Regions from separate parts of the Mesorhizobium sp. Mes31 genome, predicted to be linked through region 1. Evidence: predicted binding sites of a transcription regulator. Region 1 holds the regulator's gene; each other region holds the start of a gene.
What was found. The regulator LexA, encoded in region 1, represses DNA repair genes until DNA is damaged. The targets are predictions, from matches to a motif close to TGTTCNNNNTGTGTTCNG.
Positions count from the first base shown of each region.

Region 2: a site for LexA is predicted at 1,537-1,554, ahead of NR193_RS03890 (sel1 repeat family protein). Genes of this name have one in related genera too.
Region 3: a site for LexA is predicted at 3,221-3,238, ahead of dinB (DNA polymerase IV). Genes of this name have one in related genera too.

Region 1 covers NZ_JALJRL010000013.1:54,586-60,461, reverse strand. The annotation lists gene NR193_RS21815 (AMP-binding protein) at 1-464, shown strand, start outside; gene kynA (tryptophan 2,3-dioxygenase) at 500-1,297, shown strand; gene kynU (kynureninase) at 1,302-2,549, opposite strand; gene NR193_RS21800 (GntR family transcriptional regulator) at 2,710-3,447, shown strand; gene lexA (transcriptional repressor LexA) at 3,828-4,568, shown strand; gene NR193_RS21790 (ComEC/Rec2 family competence protein) at 4,562-5,876, opposite strand, start outside.
Region 2 covers NZ_JALJRL010000002.1:259,736-265,611, reverse strand. The annotation lists gene NR193_RS03895 (ABC transporter substrate-binding protein) at 1-748, opposite strand, end outside; gene NR193_RS03890 (sel1 repeat family protein) at 1,137-1,403, opposite strand; gene NR193_RS03885 (DUF2147 domain-containing protein) at 1,853-2,197, shown strand; gene NR193_RS03880 (hypothetical protein) at 2,423-2,581, shown strand; gene NR193_RS03875 (hypothetical protein) at 2,621-2,815, shown strand; gene NR193_RS03870 (AMP nucleosidase) at 2,890-4,395, shown strand; gene NR193_RS03865 (endonuclease/exonuclease/phosphatase family protein) at 4,520-5,536, shown strand; gene NR193_RS03860 (DUF922 domain-containing Zn-dependent protease) at 5,627-5,876, opposite strand, start outside.
Region 3 covers NZ_JALJRL010000024.1:52,534-58,409, reverse strand. The annotation lists gene NR193_RS29020 (sterol desaturase family protein) at 38-571, shown strand; gene rsgA (ribosome small subunit-dependent GTPase A) at 602-1,630, opposite strand; gene dinB (DNA polymerase IV) at 1,920-3,167, opposite strand; gene NR193_RS29005 (helix-turn-helix domain-containing protein) at 3,326-3,754, opposite strand; gene NR193_RS29000 (dihydrofolate reductase family protein) at 3,867-5,462, shown strand; gene NR193_RS28995 (alpha/beta hydrolase) at 5,568-5,876, shown strand, end outside.

The DNA of each region.
Region 1 (5,876 bases):
CTGGCAGGTTGGCGGTACGAGGGCCGACCGGTTGCCGCTACATGGCCGATACCAGGCAGAAGGACTATGTGCGCGACGGCTGGAACCTCACCGGCGACACCTTCACCCAGGATGAGGACGGCTTCTTCCATTTCGCCGCACGTTCCGACGACATGATCATCAGCGCCGGCTACAACATTGCCGGACCCGAGGTCGAGGCGGCGTTGCTGTCGCATCCCGATGTCGCCGAATGCGCGGTGATCGGCGCCGAGGATGCCGAACGCGGCCAGATCGTCGAGGCGCATGTCGTGCTGGTGCAAGGCGTGGCGCCTGATGCCTTGACCACCAAGCGCCTGCAGGACCATGTCAAGGCAACGATCGCCCCCTACAAATACCCGCGATCGGTGAAATTCATCGCCGCCTTGCCCAAGACCCAGACCGGCAAGATCCAGCGCTTCCGGCTGCGCACGGAGAAAATCAATTGAGCGAGCCATACGATCCAGCGTCAGAAGGCGCACAGATGTCGTTCAAGGAACGCATGTCCTACAGCGACTATCTGCACCTGGAGAAGGTGCTCGACGCGCAGACGCCGTTGTCGTCCGCGCATGACGAGATGCTGTTCATCATCCAGCACCAGACATCGGAATTGTGGATGAAGCTCGCTCTTCACGAGCTCGGCGCCGCGATCCGCTCCATCCGTGCGGACCGTCTCGAGCCGAGCTTCAAGATGCTGTCGCGCGTCGCCCGCATTTTCGAGCAGTTGAACAATGCCTGGGACGTACTGCGGACGATGACGCCCAGCGAATACACCGAGTTCCGTGACGCGCTCGGCCAGTCCTCGGGCTTCCAGTCCTGGCAGTATCGCGCCATCGAATTCACGGCCGGCAACCGCAACCCGGCCATGCTCGGCCCGCACAAGCACCGGCCGGACCTCAGCCGGAAGCTGGAGGCGATCCTCGCCGAGCCATCGCTCTACGACGAAGCGTTGCTGCTTTTGGCGCGCAACGGATTCGACATCGGCGCCGACGCCAGACGCACGGACTGGCGTGAGACACGCACCGAGAATGAAGAGGTTCTGGTGGCCTGGCAGACCGTCTACCGCGACCCGCAGCGCTACTGGATGTTCTATGAGCTGGCCGAAAAACTGGTCGACTTCGAGGATTATTTCCGCCGCTGGCGCTTCAACCACGTCACGACAGTCGAGCGCATCATCGGCATGAAGCGCGGCACCGGCGGCACGTCGGGCGCGTCCTATCTGAAGAAAATGCTCGAGGTCGTCCTGTTTCCGGAGCTCTGGACGGTTCGCACACGGCTTTGACTTTTCAGGTGACGGCCGTTTTGACCGCGAAGCGGGCATCCTGCCAGGCGCCGGTGCGCAGGATATCCTCCAGCACCTCGACCGCCTGCCAGACATCCCTGTAGCCGACATAGAGCGGTGTGAAGCCGAAGCGGATGGTCGACGGCGCGCGGAAATCGCCGATCACGCCACGCTCGATCAACGCCCGCATCACCTGGTAGCCATGCGGATGAAGGAACGACACCTGGCTGCCACGCTCCTTGCCGTTACGCGGACTTTCGAGTTCGAGGCCGAAGGCGCCGCATCTGGCTTCAACGAGCTGGATGAACAGCTCGGTCAACGCAATGCTTTTCTTGCGCACCGCCGCCATGTCGACCTCGTCCCAGAGGTCCAGCGCGCCCTTGAGCGCCCGCATCGACAATACCGGCTGCGTCCCGCACAGGAAACGGCGGATGCCGACGCCAGCCGCATAGCCCTGTTCGAAAGCGAAAGGCCGCGCATGGCCCCACCAGCCGCTGAGCGGCTGGTGGACATCGCCATGGTGGCGCTTTGCGGCGTAAATGAAGGCAGGCGAGCCCGGGCCGCCATTGAGGTACTTGTAGGTGCAGCCGACAGCGAAATCGGCATTGGCACCGTCGAGCTCGACCGGCAAGGCACCCGCCGTGTGGCAGAGGTCCCAGACGATCAGCGCGCCGGCTTGATGGGCCTTGCGCGTCAGCGCCGCCATGTCGCGCAACTGGCCGGATTTGTAATTGACGTGGTTGACCAGGACGACAGCGACGCGCTCATCGATCAGCTCTTCGATGGTTGGCGCATCGACGCCCTCGAGCTGCAGTACGGTGCCCGGTCGTGTCGATGCCACGCCTTCGGCCATATAGAGGTCGGTTGGAAAGCTGTCGCCCTCGGCGACGATGACCGACCGGTCTGGCCGCATGCCAAGCGCCGCATGAAGCACCTTGTAGATGTTGATCGAGGTCGTATCGCAGACCACCGTCTGGCCAGCCGCGGCGCCGATCAGGCGTCCGAGCTGGTCGCCGAGCGCGACCGGCATGTCGAACCAGCCGGCGGTGTTCCAGGCACGGATGAGATCCTGAGCCCATTCTTGTGTCGCGGCCTTCTGGATCTCGTTGAAGACGGCGGGTGAAGCGGCACCCAGCGAATTGCCGTCGAGATAGATCACCCCTTCCGGCAAGACGAAGCGATTGCGCATGGAGCCAAGCGGGTCAGCGGCATCCATCGCCTCGATTGCTGCGAGATCGGGAGTTGCATTCATGATCGATTGTCCTCCGCGCATAGGCGCGCCCAGATGAACACGACAGGTGAAATCGGCCAGCCGATCATGCGCAGCCGGCGGGACCGTGTCAAACATTATATATAATTTACGACACGGAAGGCTTTCATATATAATCCGAGCGTGCAGTCGTGGATGAGCAATGATGTTGGATGAAGGACACTCGAAGACGGAAGCGGCCTACAGGCTGCTACGTCGCGATATCCTCACGACCCGCCTGAGGCCCGGCGCGCCGCTCAAGCTCAGCACGCTGCGCAATGGCTATGGCATTGGCTGGACACCGTTGCGCGAAGCGCTGTCGCGACTGGAGGCCGAGCGCCTGGTGACTTCCATCAGCAATCGCGGCTTCGCCGTCGCTCCGGTCTCTCGCACCGAACTGGAAGATCTGTCACGCGCCAGGTTGGTGATTGAGCTGCCTCTGCTCCAGGAATCGATCGAGAAAGGCGGCCAAGAATGGGAAGATGCCGTCGTCACGGCCCACTACCGGCTGTCACGCTGCAAGACCGCGGTTGATGACCCTTCCGACGAAGTGGTCGACGAATGGGACGAAAAGCACGAGGCTTTCCACGCGGCGTTGCTCAGCGCGGCAACATCCCCCTGGCTGCTCAACTTCCAGTCCACCATCGCGGATCAATTGCGTCGCCATCACCGCTTCCTGGGCCTGGCGCCAACGTTGCGGGCGGCCACCGGCCTGCTGCATGGCTATGAGGAGGCCATGGAGGCGTTGCGCCAGGCCGTCGCGATCCAACATCACACCGCGCTCATGGAAGCTGCGCTGGATCGTGACATCGAACGCGCGAAAGCGCTGATGACCGCCCATATCGGTTATACGTTGCATGTCTATATCCATGCCGGCGACGACAGCACAAACACGCGGTAAGGTCGGCGAACCAAGGCAAAGCCAGCATTGGCATTTCTCGGGCAAGAGTTGGCGTTTTGGCTTCGTTTCGTTCACGGCGCGTGAACGATCGATGAAAGCGGGAAAGCCGCTTTTCGATGCCTGTCGGCGGCTGATGCCAAGCCTCGGCGCAGGCTGGTCCACAGGCCGTTAACCATAACAATTTCAACGCGTGCCAGTGCACGGCGGCGGCGGGCGGCCGGGGATCACGGCCCGCTGCGGAGCGCCAAATAATTTCAGCCGTCTTAACAAATTCACTAAACTTTAAACGGTTGCGGAACACAACTGGAACAGATAGTGTTTGTTCTGGGTTTGTTTTTCGATTCTGGTTCAAACCTTCGTTCAATGCCTTGGGGGCCGCCATGCTGACGCGCAAGCAACATGAACTGCTGATGTTCATCCATGAACGCCTCAAGGAAAGCGGCATTCCGCCCTCCTTCGACGAGATGAAGGAAGCGCTCGATCTCGCCTCAAAATCCGGAATTCATCGACTGATCACGGCGCTTGAGGAACGCGGCTTTATTCGCCGGCTACCGAACCGGGCGCGCGCTCTGGAAGTGTTGCGGCTGCCGGATTCGATCGCACCCGGCCTCAACGCGGCGCGCAAATTCTCGCCAAGCGTCATCCAGGGCAGCCTCGGTCAAGGCGGCGGCCTTGGCCGGCAGATCAAGCCGGCGTCTTCGCGCATGCCATCGGCCGGCAATGACGACGACGTGGTCTCCGCGGTGTCGATCCCGGTGATGGGTCGCATCGCCGCCGGCGTGCCGATCGACGCCATCCAGCACCAGACACATTCGATCTCCGTGCCGCCGGACATGATCATGGGTGGCGAGCACTATGCGCTGGAGGTCAAGGGCGATTCGATGATCGAGGCTGGCATCTTCGACGGCGATACGGTCATCATCCGCAATGCCGATACCGCAAGTCCGGGCGAGATTATCGTGGCACTGGTGGACGACGAGGAGGCGACGCTGAAGCGGTTTCGCCGCAAGGGTGCCTCGATTGCCCTCGAAGCCGCCAATCCGGCCTATGAAACACGCATTTTCGGACCAGACAGGGTCAAGGTGCAAGGCAAGCTCGTCGGGCTGATCAGGCGCTACTGATCAGGGCTGGTAACCGGCTTTTCAGGTTTGCGATAGGGTGGCAGGCCCCTCGCCTCGCGCGAAAATTTGCGCTGGGTGTGCCAGGGTCGATATGGCCTGTTTACAGCGAAGCTGACCGTTGCCGGCATGATTGCCGATCGGCGGTCGAAGAAGACGGCCGCACTGCCTTTGCGGGCGAGTTGCCGCTTGGTGATGACCAGAACCAGCGGATTGTGACAGGGATCATAGGCTGTCGCGTCATTGATGACGATCAACTCCGCGAAGCCGCAGGCCTTCCATGCATCCTTGCGGTCCTCGACTTGCGCAATGATCGCACCTGAAGGGTGCCTGGCGAGACATACGCCGGCGGTGCAGTAGAAGGGCGCTCCCGGTGGCAGTTCGGCGGAATCGGCGATGTCGAATTGTCCGTCTCCCTCGTCGAACACCTCCGGCACGACGATGGTTTCGGATGCCAGCGCGCGTTTCCAGTTGTCGACGGTGAATTCGTTCGGACGCGCCCGGCTGACCGCGAGTTCGCCGCCGCCGATCGGCAGCGCCACCAGCCTCGCGTCCTCCGAGATCAGCACATCAGGCGCGCGCGTATCCGAGACGGTCAACAGGCTGGCAAGCGCGAATGGCAGTGCCAAGAGCCTCAGCCATGTCGTCGCCATCGTCGCAATGATCAGGGCAATCGCCACCAACAGCACGGATTGCTCTGAAATCAACCCGACGGCATCGATCGGCGAGCGTTCCGAGATCCACGCGGACAAGGCGATCATCGCGGTCAGGCCTTTGCCCATCACATAGAGGAAGGGACCGTCGACGCCGAACGGCATCGCCAGCGCGCTGAGGACGGCGAAAGGCATCACAACCAGCGAGACGATCGGCATGATGGCCAGATTGGCGAACAAGCTGAGCGGCGACACGCGCTGGAAATGCCAGATGGCGAACAGCGCCGTCGCGCTGCCGGCGATGATGGAGGTCATGGCAAGGCCACCCATCGCCAGCAGGAATTTTCGCGTCAGGAAACTGGGCAACGACCGCTTCGGCGGCGGCGGTCTCGTTTTTCCCGCACGGTGATCCGACCAGCCGGCATAGGTACCGACCAGCGCCGCGGTCGCGGCGAACGACATCTGGAAGCTTGGGCCGACCACCTCATGCGGCGACACCACGATGACGGCGATCGCCGAGATCGCCAGATTTCGCATGGTCAGTGCCGCGCGATCGAACAGCACGGCAACCAGCATCACCGCCAGCATGATGAAGCTGCGCTCGGCGGCAACGACGACGCCCGAGATGATGAGATAGGCCGCAATCGAGAAAAGTGCT
Region 2 (5,876 bases), on a different contig from region 1:
TCAGCTGGAACTTGACGTTCTGCTCTGCCGACTGGCGCAGGATCAGACCGGCTTCAGGATGGTAGCCGCCGAAATAAACGACGTCGGCCTTCAGTTCCTTCAGCTTGGTGACGAGTGCCGAGTAGTCCTTCTCGCCAGCATTGATGCCTTCGTAGTCCACCTCCTTGAGGCCGCCGGCATTCATGGTTGCCTTGACGGCGTCAGCCACGCCCTGTCCGTAGGCGCTCTTGTCGTGCAGGACGACGACGTTCTTGCCGGCATACTTCTTGGCGATCCACGGGCCGATGAAGGCGCCCTGCGCATCGTCACGCGTATAGAGGCGCATGATCGTCGGCCAGCCGGCCTTGGCCGCAGCGTCGGTCAGCACCGGGTTCGAAGAGGCCGGGCTCATCATCAGGGCGCCGGCTTCGGCATAGACAGCGGAGGCCGGGATGCTCGAACCCGAGCAGGCATGACCGTCGACGAATTTGGTGCCGTCGGCGACGATGCGATTGGCGACCGAGACCGCCTGCTTCGGGTCGCACTGGTCATCCTGGATGTCGAGCTTGATCTTGCTGCCATTGACGCCGCCGGCGGCGTTGATGGCGTCGGCGGCGGCTTGCGCTCCCTGCTTGAACTGGTCGCCGATGGTGGCGAGCTGGCCGGTCATCGGGCCGACCACCGAAACGGTGATGTCGTCGGCGAATGCGACCGGCGCACTCATCATCAGGCCAAAAACGGCCGCGCTCAAAATACTCATTTTTTTCATGATAATAGAACTCCTCCACTCACGCGCGGCCGCCCCGGCCGCGCTTCTTCCAGAGAGGCGGGACAATTTCATCCTTCGTTGGGCCTGTCTAGGCGCATTGGCGGCACTCGATTGGGCCTGCATGATCTCATCCACGCCAAAAAAACCATGCCAACCTTGTTCCGGCTGGTCATGGCTCTTTTGCCCGTCGAGCAATTTCCAAGCGCCCCCGCGCCAGAAAATCCCGCTCGCCTTCCCCGTGTCGCACGGCTCGGCCTGGCAGGCCTGCCGCGTTCTTTTTCTTAACGTCGTCGACCGTCTTGCGCGGCCTTCTATTCCGCCGGGTCTGGCCGTCTGTGCGGTCTTGATCCCGGAGCTTCCCTGTCTTCGATAGGTCTGTGGGCGGATCTCAGTGCATGGTCATCCATTCGCGGGCTTCGCGCAGCGCCTTGGCGATCTCCACCTTCGACATGGCGGCCGACAGTTCCGAGCGCAATTCCGCCGCGCGGGCCGAACCCTTGATGGCGGCAATGTTGAACCATTTGTGGGCGGCGACGACATCGGTCTCGCAATCGCGGCCGGTCGCATACATCATTCCCAGCTCAAAAAGAATGTCGGCCTGGGCAGTTGCCCCCATGGCGCCGAAGCCGGCTTCAAGCATTTCAAAACGTGCCATTTTCAATCCCCTGTTCTGGCCCTGTCTGGCTCCCGAGAGCTGCCTCCGTTTGTCTTGCCGGGCCGCTCTTTCGATGCTTTCGAGAATGCCGTGCAGGCTTGAATCCGTCGTTAAATGGCGTGCTTAATTTGAGGAAAACAAAGCTAAAACAAGAGGTAAACGCGGAAATTCGTTAAGGATACGAAGCCAGCAACTCAGCCCGTTTGCGCCAAATTTGACGAAAATTTTAGCGGCGGCCTTCAACACTCCGCTAACCACGAGAGACAAAGGCAATGCGCCGATCGTTTCAGTTTCCCGCCGACGGGGCGTATTCAGACGTCTTTAAAATCCCGAAGTCTTCCGCAGCGGCACCGCTTTTGTTTTGCCGGGAGCTGGATTAACTTACGTTTGCGTAAACGGCAGACCGGCGAGGCGGAGCATCCGGCCGGATATCCAAAGGGAGGAAGAGCATGTTTCGAAAAGTGAGCCTGGCCCTTGCGGCCACGTTGATCATGGCGGGTGCGGCGTGGGCCGATCCGATCGAAGGCAACTGGAAGACCCAGGCCGGCTCAACGGCCGCCATCACGGGCGGCGGCGACACGTTTTCCATCACGCTGAAGTCGGGTAAATATGCCGGCAAGAACATCGGCTCGTTCAAGGTGGCCGGTGACAACAAGTATACCGGCACCATAACGGACCCGGAAAACGACAAGACCTATTCGGGCAAGGCGTCGGTCTCCGGCACCTCGCTCAAGATGAGCGGCTGCGTGCTCGGCGGGCTGATCTGCAAGAGCCAGACCTGGCACAAACTCTGATCTACCGCATGCTTGCGAGATGACGACGGGGCCCCGGCGGGCCCCGTTTTCGTTTGTCGAGGCGCGACACGCCGCTTCGGCCGCTCTCGTACCGGCGCCCGTCGGGGCCGACGCCGGCGCCTTCAAAACACCGTCAACCAATTTGAACCGCAGATGAACGCCGGCATCAGAGCCGGTTCAGTCGCGCTCGGGCATGCTCCTGCGTGTTGAAGGAGACACGACCCAATGCTTGCCCGCCGCTTCACCATCGTCTGCCTGCTCATGAGCCTGTTTGGAATGTTTTTCGCCATCCTCGTCGCCGAGGCCGGTCGTCCGACCCGCGCCTGGGACGAAGCAAGCTCCAGAACCTGCCGCCTCGGCTGCCCCACCCACCTTCGCAACTGAGCCAAAGAACCAAGATCTCGAAAAGAAAAGCAGAACACCATGAACCGCATCGCCGCCAACGCTCTCAAGACCCTTCGGCTTCTGCCGCGGGCGGCGCTTATCCTGATGGTTCTGGCCGCTCCGGTCCTGGCCGTGCCGATGATGCGTGCCGATGCCGGGTCGACGATCGACGCACCGGCCCTGAAGAAGACCGGCGTCGGCTTCGTGCTTCTGGTCAGCCTGCGGCGCGGTTGAAGAAAAACGACGCTCTGGCCGCCTTCAGTCGCGTAACCCCTCCCAACATGTCGTCCAAGTCTCTATATTGAGACATGGAAAAGCGAATCTACCCTCAAGCCATCGAATCTGTCGTCATGCCGGAGCCTTTTGGCCGGCAAAGCTTCAACAGCGCCGAAAAAGCCGTCACGGCGCTGCAAGTGCTTTACGACCGCAACACCAGGTTCCTGCGCGACTCCTTTGCGGCGCTTGCCGCAGCGGGCGGCGACAACGGCAAACGCTACCGCGCCTTCTATCCGGAGATCGGCGTCACCACCAACTCGTTCACCCAGATCGACTCGCGGCAGGCCTACGGGCATATGCCGACGCCAGGGCATTTTTCGACCACCATCACCCAGCCGGGCCTGTTCGAAAGCTACCTCGTCGAGCAGTTGCGCCTGATCATGCGCAATCATGGTGTCGCGGTCACAGTGTCGGAATCGACCACTCCCATCCCGCTGCATTTTGCCTTTCTCGAAGGCACTCATGTCGACGGCGCGGCGGCCGAGCGCATCAAGCGGCCGATCCGCGACCTGTTCGATGTACCGGACCTCGACGGCACCGACGACCAGATCGCCAACGGCACATTCGAAGTGCCATTCGGCGAGCCGAGGCCGTTGGCGCCCTTCACGGCGCAGCGCATCGACTATTCCCTGCACCGCCTGTCGCACTACACGGCGACTACGCCGCAGCATTTCCAGAACTTCGTGCTGTTCACCAACTACCAGTTCTACATCGACGAGTTCGTCGCCCGTGCCCGGGCACAGATGGCGGAAGGCGGCCACGGCTATGCCGAATTCGTCGAACCGGGCAATGTCGTCACCAAGGCCGGACAGAGCGCGCCCAGCGAAGGCGTGGCGCCGCCGCGCCTGCCGCAGATGCCGGCCTATCACCTGAAGAAGCCGAACCATGGCGGCATCACCATGGTCAATATCGGCGTCGGGCCTTCCAACGCCAAGACGATCACCGACCACATCGCCGTGCTGAGGCCGCATGCCTGGGTGATGCTTGGTCACTGCGCCGGGCTGCGCAACACCCAGGCGCTGGGCGACTATGTGCTGGCGCATGCCTATGTGCGCGAGGATCATGTTCTCGACGACGATCTTCCGGTCTGGGTACCGATCCCGCCGCTGGCCGAGATCCAGGTGGCATTGCAGGAAGCCGTCGCCGAAGTCACCGGCCTGTCCGGCTATGACCTCAAGCGCATCATGCGCACCGGCACCGTCGCCACCATCGACAACCGCAACTGGGAACTGCGCGACCAGCGCGGACCCGTGCAGCGCCTGTCGCAGTCACGCGCGATCGCGCTCGACATGGAATCGGCGACCATCGCCGCCAATGGCTTCCGCTTCCGCGTCCCTTACGGCACGCTGCTGTGCGTCTCGGACAAACCGCTGCATGGCGAACTGAAGCTGCCGGGCATGGCGACCGAATTCTACAAGCGGCAGGTGGCGCAGCATCTGACCATCGGCATCAGGGCGATGGAGAAGCTGTCCGAAATGCCGATGGAGCGGCTGCATTCGCGCAAGCTCAGGAGCTTTTCGGAGACGGCGTTCCAGTAAGACGATCCGCGCACTGCCATGGGGCATTGCGTCATCTTGATTGGGCCGCATTCTTGCCGATAACCGAGCCAGTATCCTATCTGGCAACCCATGCAGACCTGACCCAATGAGACGCAGTCGAGACATGGCGGCTTCACTGGCATTCATCGCGATGATGATGTTCTCGGTTGCCGTGGTGGCCGGGTTCTTCGGTGCCCTGCATCCGGCCTTCGATTCTTTTTCGCATTTCCGCGTCCATCTGGCCGTGTTGATGGCGCTTTGCGCGCTGCCGCTGCTGGCCACAACATTTCGGCTGCAAGCGGTCGCGGCGCTGCTTTTCGCCGTGGCGGCCTCTGCCACCACCTTGAACGCGCTGCCCAGCCCGTGGCCGGTTCAGGCTGCCTATGAAGCCAAAAACAAGGGCCTCGCGGTCTACCGACTGCTGCAGATGAACCTGCGCTACGACAATCCGACGCCGAAGAAGGTGCTGTCGCTGATCGGCCGGACCAATCCCGACGTGATCACCCTCGACGAGGTGTCGGCGATGTGGACGACCGAGCTCGGCTATATCGGCAGCGCATATCCCTATCGGATTCTCTGTCCTTACCCGAACGGCATATTCGGCGTCGCGCTGCTCTCGCGGCGGCCCTTTGCCGCTGGCACCGAGCCGCATTGCGAGCGGCGCGGCGCCATGGCGATGGCGACCGTCGACTTCGGCGGCATTGGCGTCGATGTCGCCGCGATCCATCTGAGCTGGCCATGGCCACGCGAGCAGTACTGGCAGATCGGTGAGCTCACGGAATCGCTCTCGTCGCTCGGCGAGACCGCCATCATGGCGGGCGACTGCAACGCTGTGCCATGGAGCGCGGCCGTGCGTCGTGTAGCCTCGCTCGGCGGGCTGACCGTCATGCCGTCCGCCGGACCGACCTGGACCTACATCAAGTTGCCGGATTTCCTGCGCCGCTTTGCGGGGCTGCCCATCGACCAGGTTTTCAGCAAGGGATCGGTGCTGATCCATGGCGCATCCAGGCTCGAGGAGACAGGTTCGGACCATCTTCCGGTCCTGGTGGAGTTCTCAGTCCAGGCCGACGGCAAGCAGCCTGACGACGAGCACGCGACGGCGCTCGCTGCGAGCGATCTGCCCAGCAAGCCCCACGGCTGACACAGGCTCTTCGTCATCTCAGGCAATTCCAGGAAAAAGGGCGGAGCAGCAAAGCGACGCCGCAAGGACCCTGGATGATGAACGGATCGCTCAAGGCTTTCCCATCAGGGCGGCGATCAGATGTTCGACATGGCCGCCCTCGCTATGCTCGCGTTGATCGAAGGCGTTCTGCCTGGCCTCGTATTCGGCATAGGCGACCTTGATGCGTCGCCGCGCCTCGCCGCGCGTCTTGTAGCAGGATGGGTCGTCGGCGATCTTGAGGCCGGTGATCGACCTTTCCGTGGCGCGCATCATCTCTCTGGCAATGCGGCCATGGGTTTCCTCATGGGCGCGAACGCCG
Region 3 (5,876 bases), on a different contig from region 1:
CTGTTGGCGGCACCGAAAGCTAGGTGAGGCGTCTCGGATGCAACTCGGTCTTATTGGCTACTACAGCGACTTCGTGGTCTATCCGCTGGTGATCGCCGTGCTGGCGGTGGCCGGGCTGATCGAGGCCGGTGAAGAGAGTGCGCCGGGCTGGATGGGCACGGTCCTCGCCTGTCTTGGCCTGTGGACGTTGATCGAGTACGTCCTGCACAGGTTCGTCCTTCATCACATTCCCTACATCAGGGACTTGCATGACCGGCACCATGTCGAGGAACGCAGTTCGGTGGGGACGCCGACCTGGCTCAGCCTGGGGGTGCATGCGCTGGTGGCGTTTTTCCCGGTATGGATGGTGTCGGATTTCGCTACCGCGAGCGCAGTGAGTTGCGGGCTGATGCTGGGCTACCTCTGGTACATCAGCATCCACCACATGATCCATCACTGGCATCCCACCCATCCGAGCTATCTGTACACGCTCAAGCGCCGCCACGCGGTGCACCACCATGTCGACGAAACGGCCAATTTCGGCGTGACGTCAGCCCTGTGGGATCGGGTTTTCGGCACGGTGCGGCTCTGAAGCCCAGGCGCGGATCTCAGCCCCAGCCGTTCAACGCCGCTTCCCTCGCAGGACGGGAGACTTGCCGCCGCGAGGCCCGCTCTGGACCGGCGTATTGTGCTGGTTTTCGTCGGACAGTTTTCGCCAGCGGGCGAGGCGCTCGGGATCGAGCGTACCAGCCTTAAGGGCAGCCTGCACCGCGCAGCCCGGTTCATGGACGTGGGTGCAGTCGCGGAACTTGCACAGCGGGGCAAGCTCGGTGATTTCGGCGAACAGCGTGTCGATGCCATAGGCAACGTCGCTGACATGCAGCGTGCGCATTCCCGGCGTGTCGATCACCCAGCCGCCGCCGGCAATGGCGTGCAGCGATCGCGCCGTGGTGGTGTGGCGTCCCTTGGCGTCATGTTCGCGAATGCCCGCGGTCTGTTGCGGCAATTGCTGCGCCGATCCTGCCAGCGTGTTCACCAGCGTCGATTTGCCGACGCCGGAGGAACCGACCAGCGCGACCGTCTGTCCCGGGCCGCACCAGGCGGCCAGCGCGGCCGCGGCATCCGATGTGCGCGGATTCAGCGTTACGACGGGCAATCCGCGCTGCAGCGCGCTCGCCTGCTTCTGGTACGCCTCGGCGTCTTCAGCGGTATCGGCCTTGGTCAGCAGGATCACCGGTGTCGTTCCAGCCTCGTTGGCCAGCGCCAGATAGCGTTCGAGCCGGGCGATGTTGAAGTCGGCGTTGCAGGAGGTGACGATGAACAGCGTGTCGACATTGGCCGCGGCAAGCTGCGGCACCCTGCCGCCCTGGGTGCGGCGCTCCAGCACCGTCTTGCGGGTCAGGCGGCGGCGCAGCAGATGGCTATGCGGTTCGACCAGCACCCAGTCGCCGACGGCATAGTCGCCGGTGTTGGCTTGCGGTGGCAGTGTCAGGCCCGTTTGCCCTGACTGAGACAGGCCGCTCAGGCGGTCACGATGCACCATGGCAATGCGTGCCGGGACGAGGTTCGCCTCATCCGGATCGAGCTGATCGCCGAAAAAATCCGACCATCCAAGGCTTGCAAGGGAAGGTGACGGGGTGTCGGGCTTCACGGCTTTGACCCAGGGTAGGACGTCGCAGACATCGGACAGTATCCCCAGCGAAATGAAAGAGGACGCGGACCTCTCCAGACGGGCGATCCACCCGAGAGGCTGTATGGGCGGCATGGCGGGATTTGGCAAGCATTGCTGGCGTGAAGGGTCGGGCATGGATAGTGAGGCGCGTGGCCGGAGACGTGGCGCTTCACAAGATATGGCGAGGAACGTCGGTTCGCGGCAGCCATGGCTCGTCCGGGGAAAGCCGGCGGGTGTCGCGGCCTGAATTCCTGGTGCGTTCCTCCGCTCACAATTCCTTCTCCGCCAGTTCCCTGAACTCGTCGGGCACCGAGCGCGCCGCCTCCAGCGCCACCGTGCCGTAGCCGACCGCCTGTTTGCCGAAGCGCTCGCGGATCTTGTCGATGGCGCGGTCGGCGCCGAAGCGCGCCAGGCCCTTGCGCGTGCCGGGCCGGCGCTTCTCGTCGGCGAGGCCGAGCGGCAGTTCGAGCTGCAGCTCGGCGCTTTCCTCGAGATGCGACACCGAGATCGCCAGCAGCGAGATCGTTTTCTCCTGGCGGTGGTCGGCGAGCACGCCGCGCACCAGATCGCCGGCGATCTCGGCCAGCATCGCTGTCGCCGAGATCGGCTGGTCGAGCGTGATCGAGCGGGTAACGGCGCTGAGATCGGCGAAGCGCACGCGCACCGTCACCGTGCGGCCCGGCCGCGCCTTGGCGCGCAGCCGGCTGGCGACGCGGTCGGCCAGATGCAGCAGGGTGGGCACGTAGACGTCGGCGACGGCGGGTTTGCGGCCGAGCGCCGACTGGGCGCCCGCGGAGCGCGCCCGGCGCTTCGTCTCCAGCTTTCGCGGGTCGCGGTTCCACGACAGCGCGGCGAGCTTTTCGCCGGCCGCCGGACCGAGCAGCCGCGTCAGCGCGCCGCTGTGCGTCCTGGCCAGCTGGCCGATGGTCTCGACGCCGATGTCGGCCAGCCGTGCCCTCGTCGCCGGTCCGACGCCCCACATCAGCCCGACCGGCAAATCGTGGAGGAAGGCGATCTCGCTGCCGGGGTCGACGACCACCAGCCCGTCGGGCTTGGCCACCTGCGAGGCGATCTTGGCCAGATGCTTGGTACGCGCCACGCCAATCGAGATCGGCAGGCCGAGTTCGGCGCGGACGCGGCGCCGGACGGTCGCGGCAATCTCCTGCGGAGAGCCGAACAGATGCGTGCAGCCGGCGACATCGGCGAAGGCCTCGTCGATGGAAATGCGCTCGACCAGCGGCGTGAAATCGTCGAGCACCTTGATCGCCGCGTCGCCCAGCCGCTGGTAGTCGCCGAAATTGCCGCCGACGAAGATCAGTTGCGGGCAGAGTTCGCGGGCCTTACGGCCCGGCATGCCGCCGCGCACGCCGAAGGCGCGCGCCTCGTAGGAGGCCGCGAGCACGACGCCGCCGCCCACCGCGATCGGTTTGCCGCGCAGCGACGGATCGAGCAACTGCTCGACCGAGGCATAGAAGGCGTCGAGATCGGCATGCAGGATGGTGGCTGTCGTTTCCATGCCGACCATTCGCTCGCGGCGCACCGGCCGCATATCCGGAGTTGCTTATGAATAGGAACAAATAGAGAACAAAGATAGCTCGCTGTCAAGCAGGTGAGACCGGCGTTCGCGGGCTCGGCGCTTCATTTCTTCTGCGAGGGGAGACAGGGCGCGGCGCCTCAGCCTGTCGCCTGGCCGATATGCTCGGTCCGCAACGCCATTTTCATGCGATCGAGCGCTGCCTCGCCGCCCGCCGCCAGGTCGTCGGCGATCCGGGAGAGTTTGTCGTCGGCCTTGCGGTGCTTGCTGCCCCAAGCGCCGAGCGTCGCCAGCACGGGCAGGAGGTCGATGCCGGCCTCGGTCAGCCGGTAGACGGTCTTCAACCCATGCGTCGGGTCGTCGCTTCTGGTGAGGATGCCTTCGTCCTGGAGGGTCTGCAGCCGTTCGGCCAGCGTGCGCGACGAGATGCCCTCGTCGGACTGCAGGAATTCGCGAAAATGCTTTTTCCCGGCGAAGACCAGGTCGCGGATGATGAGCAGCGTCCAGCGGTCGCCGAGCAGTTCGAGCGACAGGTTGATCGGGCAGCCGGATCTTTCGCGCGTCGACATCTCTATGGTTCCATTTTTAAATCACTTTACTATTGACATCATTTTTGCCTTGCGTCAATGGTTCCAAAAGTAAACCAATTGCCCTTTGAGCCCGACAAGCAAGGAGACAACGATGAAAAAGCTGATCCTGCAGATGCAGATGTCGGTCGACGGTTTTGTCGGCGCCAATGACGACCATCCCTGGCAGCTCTGGGAATGGGGCGACGACATCAGCTGGGACGACGCGCTGAAGCGCGACTTCAACACCGTCTTCGCCGGCATCGATACGATCCTGATCAGCCGCAAGATGGCGGAGGAGGGCTATCTCGGCCATTGGGGCAATGCGGCGAAGAAATATCCGGCCGATCCATTCTACGCCTTCGCCCAGCGCATCGTGGAGGCCCAGAAGGTGGTGCTAAGCGACAGGCTGAAAACCTCGCGCTGGGAGCGCACGGTGGTGGTCAGCGGCGACCTGCCGCGCGAAGTCGAGGCGCTGAAGGCCGGCGAGGGCGGTGACATGGCCGTCTTCGGCGGCGCCGGCTTTGCGTCGGGGCTGATCGCGGCCGGGCTGGTCGACGAGTTCCAGCTGTTCATCAACCCGGCGGTGCTGGGCGCGGGACGCCGCATCTTCGAGCAGGGCGGTTTCCAGAAACTGCTCCTGCTCGGCTCGAAGGCCTATGCCTGCGGCATGGTGGTCAACCGCTACGCGCCGGCGGGGGGATTGGGGGCACGGCGGAGGTTTCAATCAAAAAAGCTGTTTGGGGAGAATCCTTTGCCCTCGTCTCTTCGTCTTCAAGGTGCGGTCGCCGCTGTGGCGGCCGTCTCAATCCCAGACGGAGAGAAGACGATGATCCTGGTGACGGGCGCCACGGGCCTGAACGGCAAAGCGATCGTGCGCGAGTTCGCGCGGCAGAAACATGAGGTGAGGGCGCTGGTGCGCGACCCGAAGCGGGCGTCCATGGTGGGGCTCGGCGGACTTGCCGGCGTCGAACTGGTCGAGGGCGACATGCGCCGGGCGCAAACGCTGGGCGCGGCGCTCGAAGGTGTCGACCGCGTGCTGATGATTTCGACCGCCGCCGAAGACATGACGGAGACGCAATGCCGTTTCGTCGATGCCTGCCGGCAGGCCGGTGTCGCGCATGTGGTGAAGTTCTCCGGTGCCGAATCCAACATCGGCTACGACGCGACGAGGTTCCGCTTCACGCGCATGCATGAGGAGGTCGAACGCTATCTGGAGGGAGCCGGCATGGCCTGGACGCATCTGCGCCCCAGCCAGTTCATGCAGGTCTACCTGCGCGACGCGCCGACCATTGCCGCCGAGGGGGCTTTCTACCTCGCGCTTGGCGACACCGAACTGTCGCCCGTCGATGTCGAGGATATCGCCAAGGTGGCCTTCCGGCTGCTGCGCGATGGCGGCCATCAAGGCGAGAGCCTCGACATGACCGGACCGGAGGCGCTGACCATGGCCGATATCGCGGCGCGCATATCGCAGGCGATCGGCAAGCCGGTCCGCTATGTCGATGTCAGCCCCGGACAGCGGCGGCGCAACCTTTTGGCCGCCGGCATTCCGGCCGGTTTCGCCGATGCGCTGGACGAGCAACTGGCCGAGCGGCTGCGGCGGCCGAAATCGCGGGTGCATCTGGCGACGCACGACCTGTTCGGCGTGCGGCCGACGCCTTTCGTCGAATTTGCCCAACGCCACGCGGCCATGTTCAGGGGCGAGGCTTAGCCGAGCTTCGGAAAAGCATCGGCGGCCGCGTATCCTTTTTGCCCGCCCGTCCGTCTCTGCTTCTCGAAGGTCGCAGTCGGCGATCCGCAACCCCGGGAGACCATCATGGCGAGCACTGAGAGCGAGGCAAACAGGAACCACTACGCGGCGATCGCAGCCAATGCGGGCAAGCTGACCAGCCCGCAGGCGATCATCGACTACAACGACACGCATTGGACGGCGCTGACCGGCGAGCCGGGCGGTGTCGACTATAGCGAGGTGGATGCCGGCGGCGTGCCGGCGCTGTGGATCGTGCCGAAGTGCGCCGACGCGCGGCGCGTGCTGTTCTACGCCCATGGCGGCGGCTTCATCGGCGGTTCGATCTACACGCACCGCAAGCTGGTCGGCCATCTGGCCAAGGCCGTCGGTTGCCGG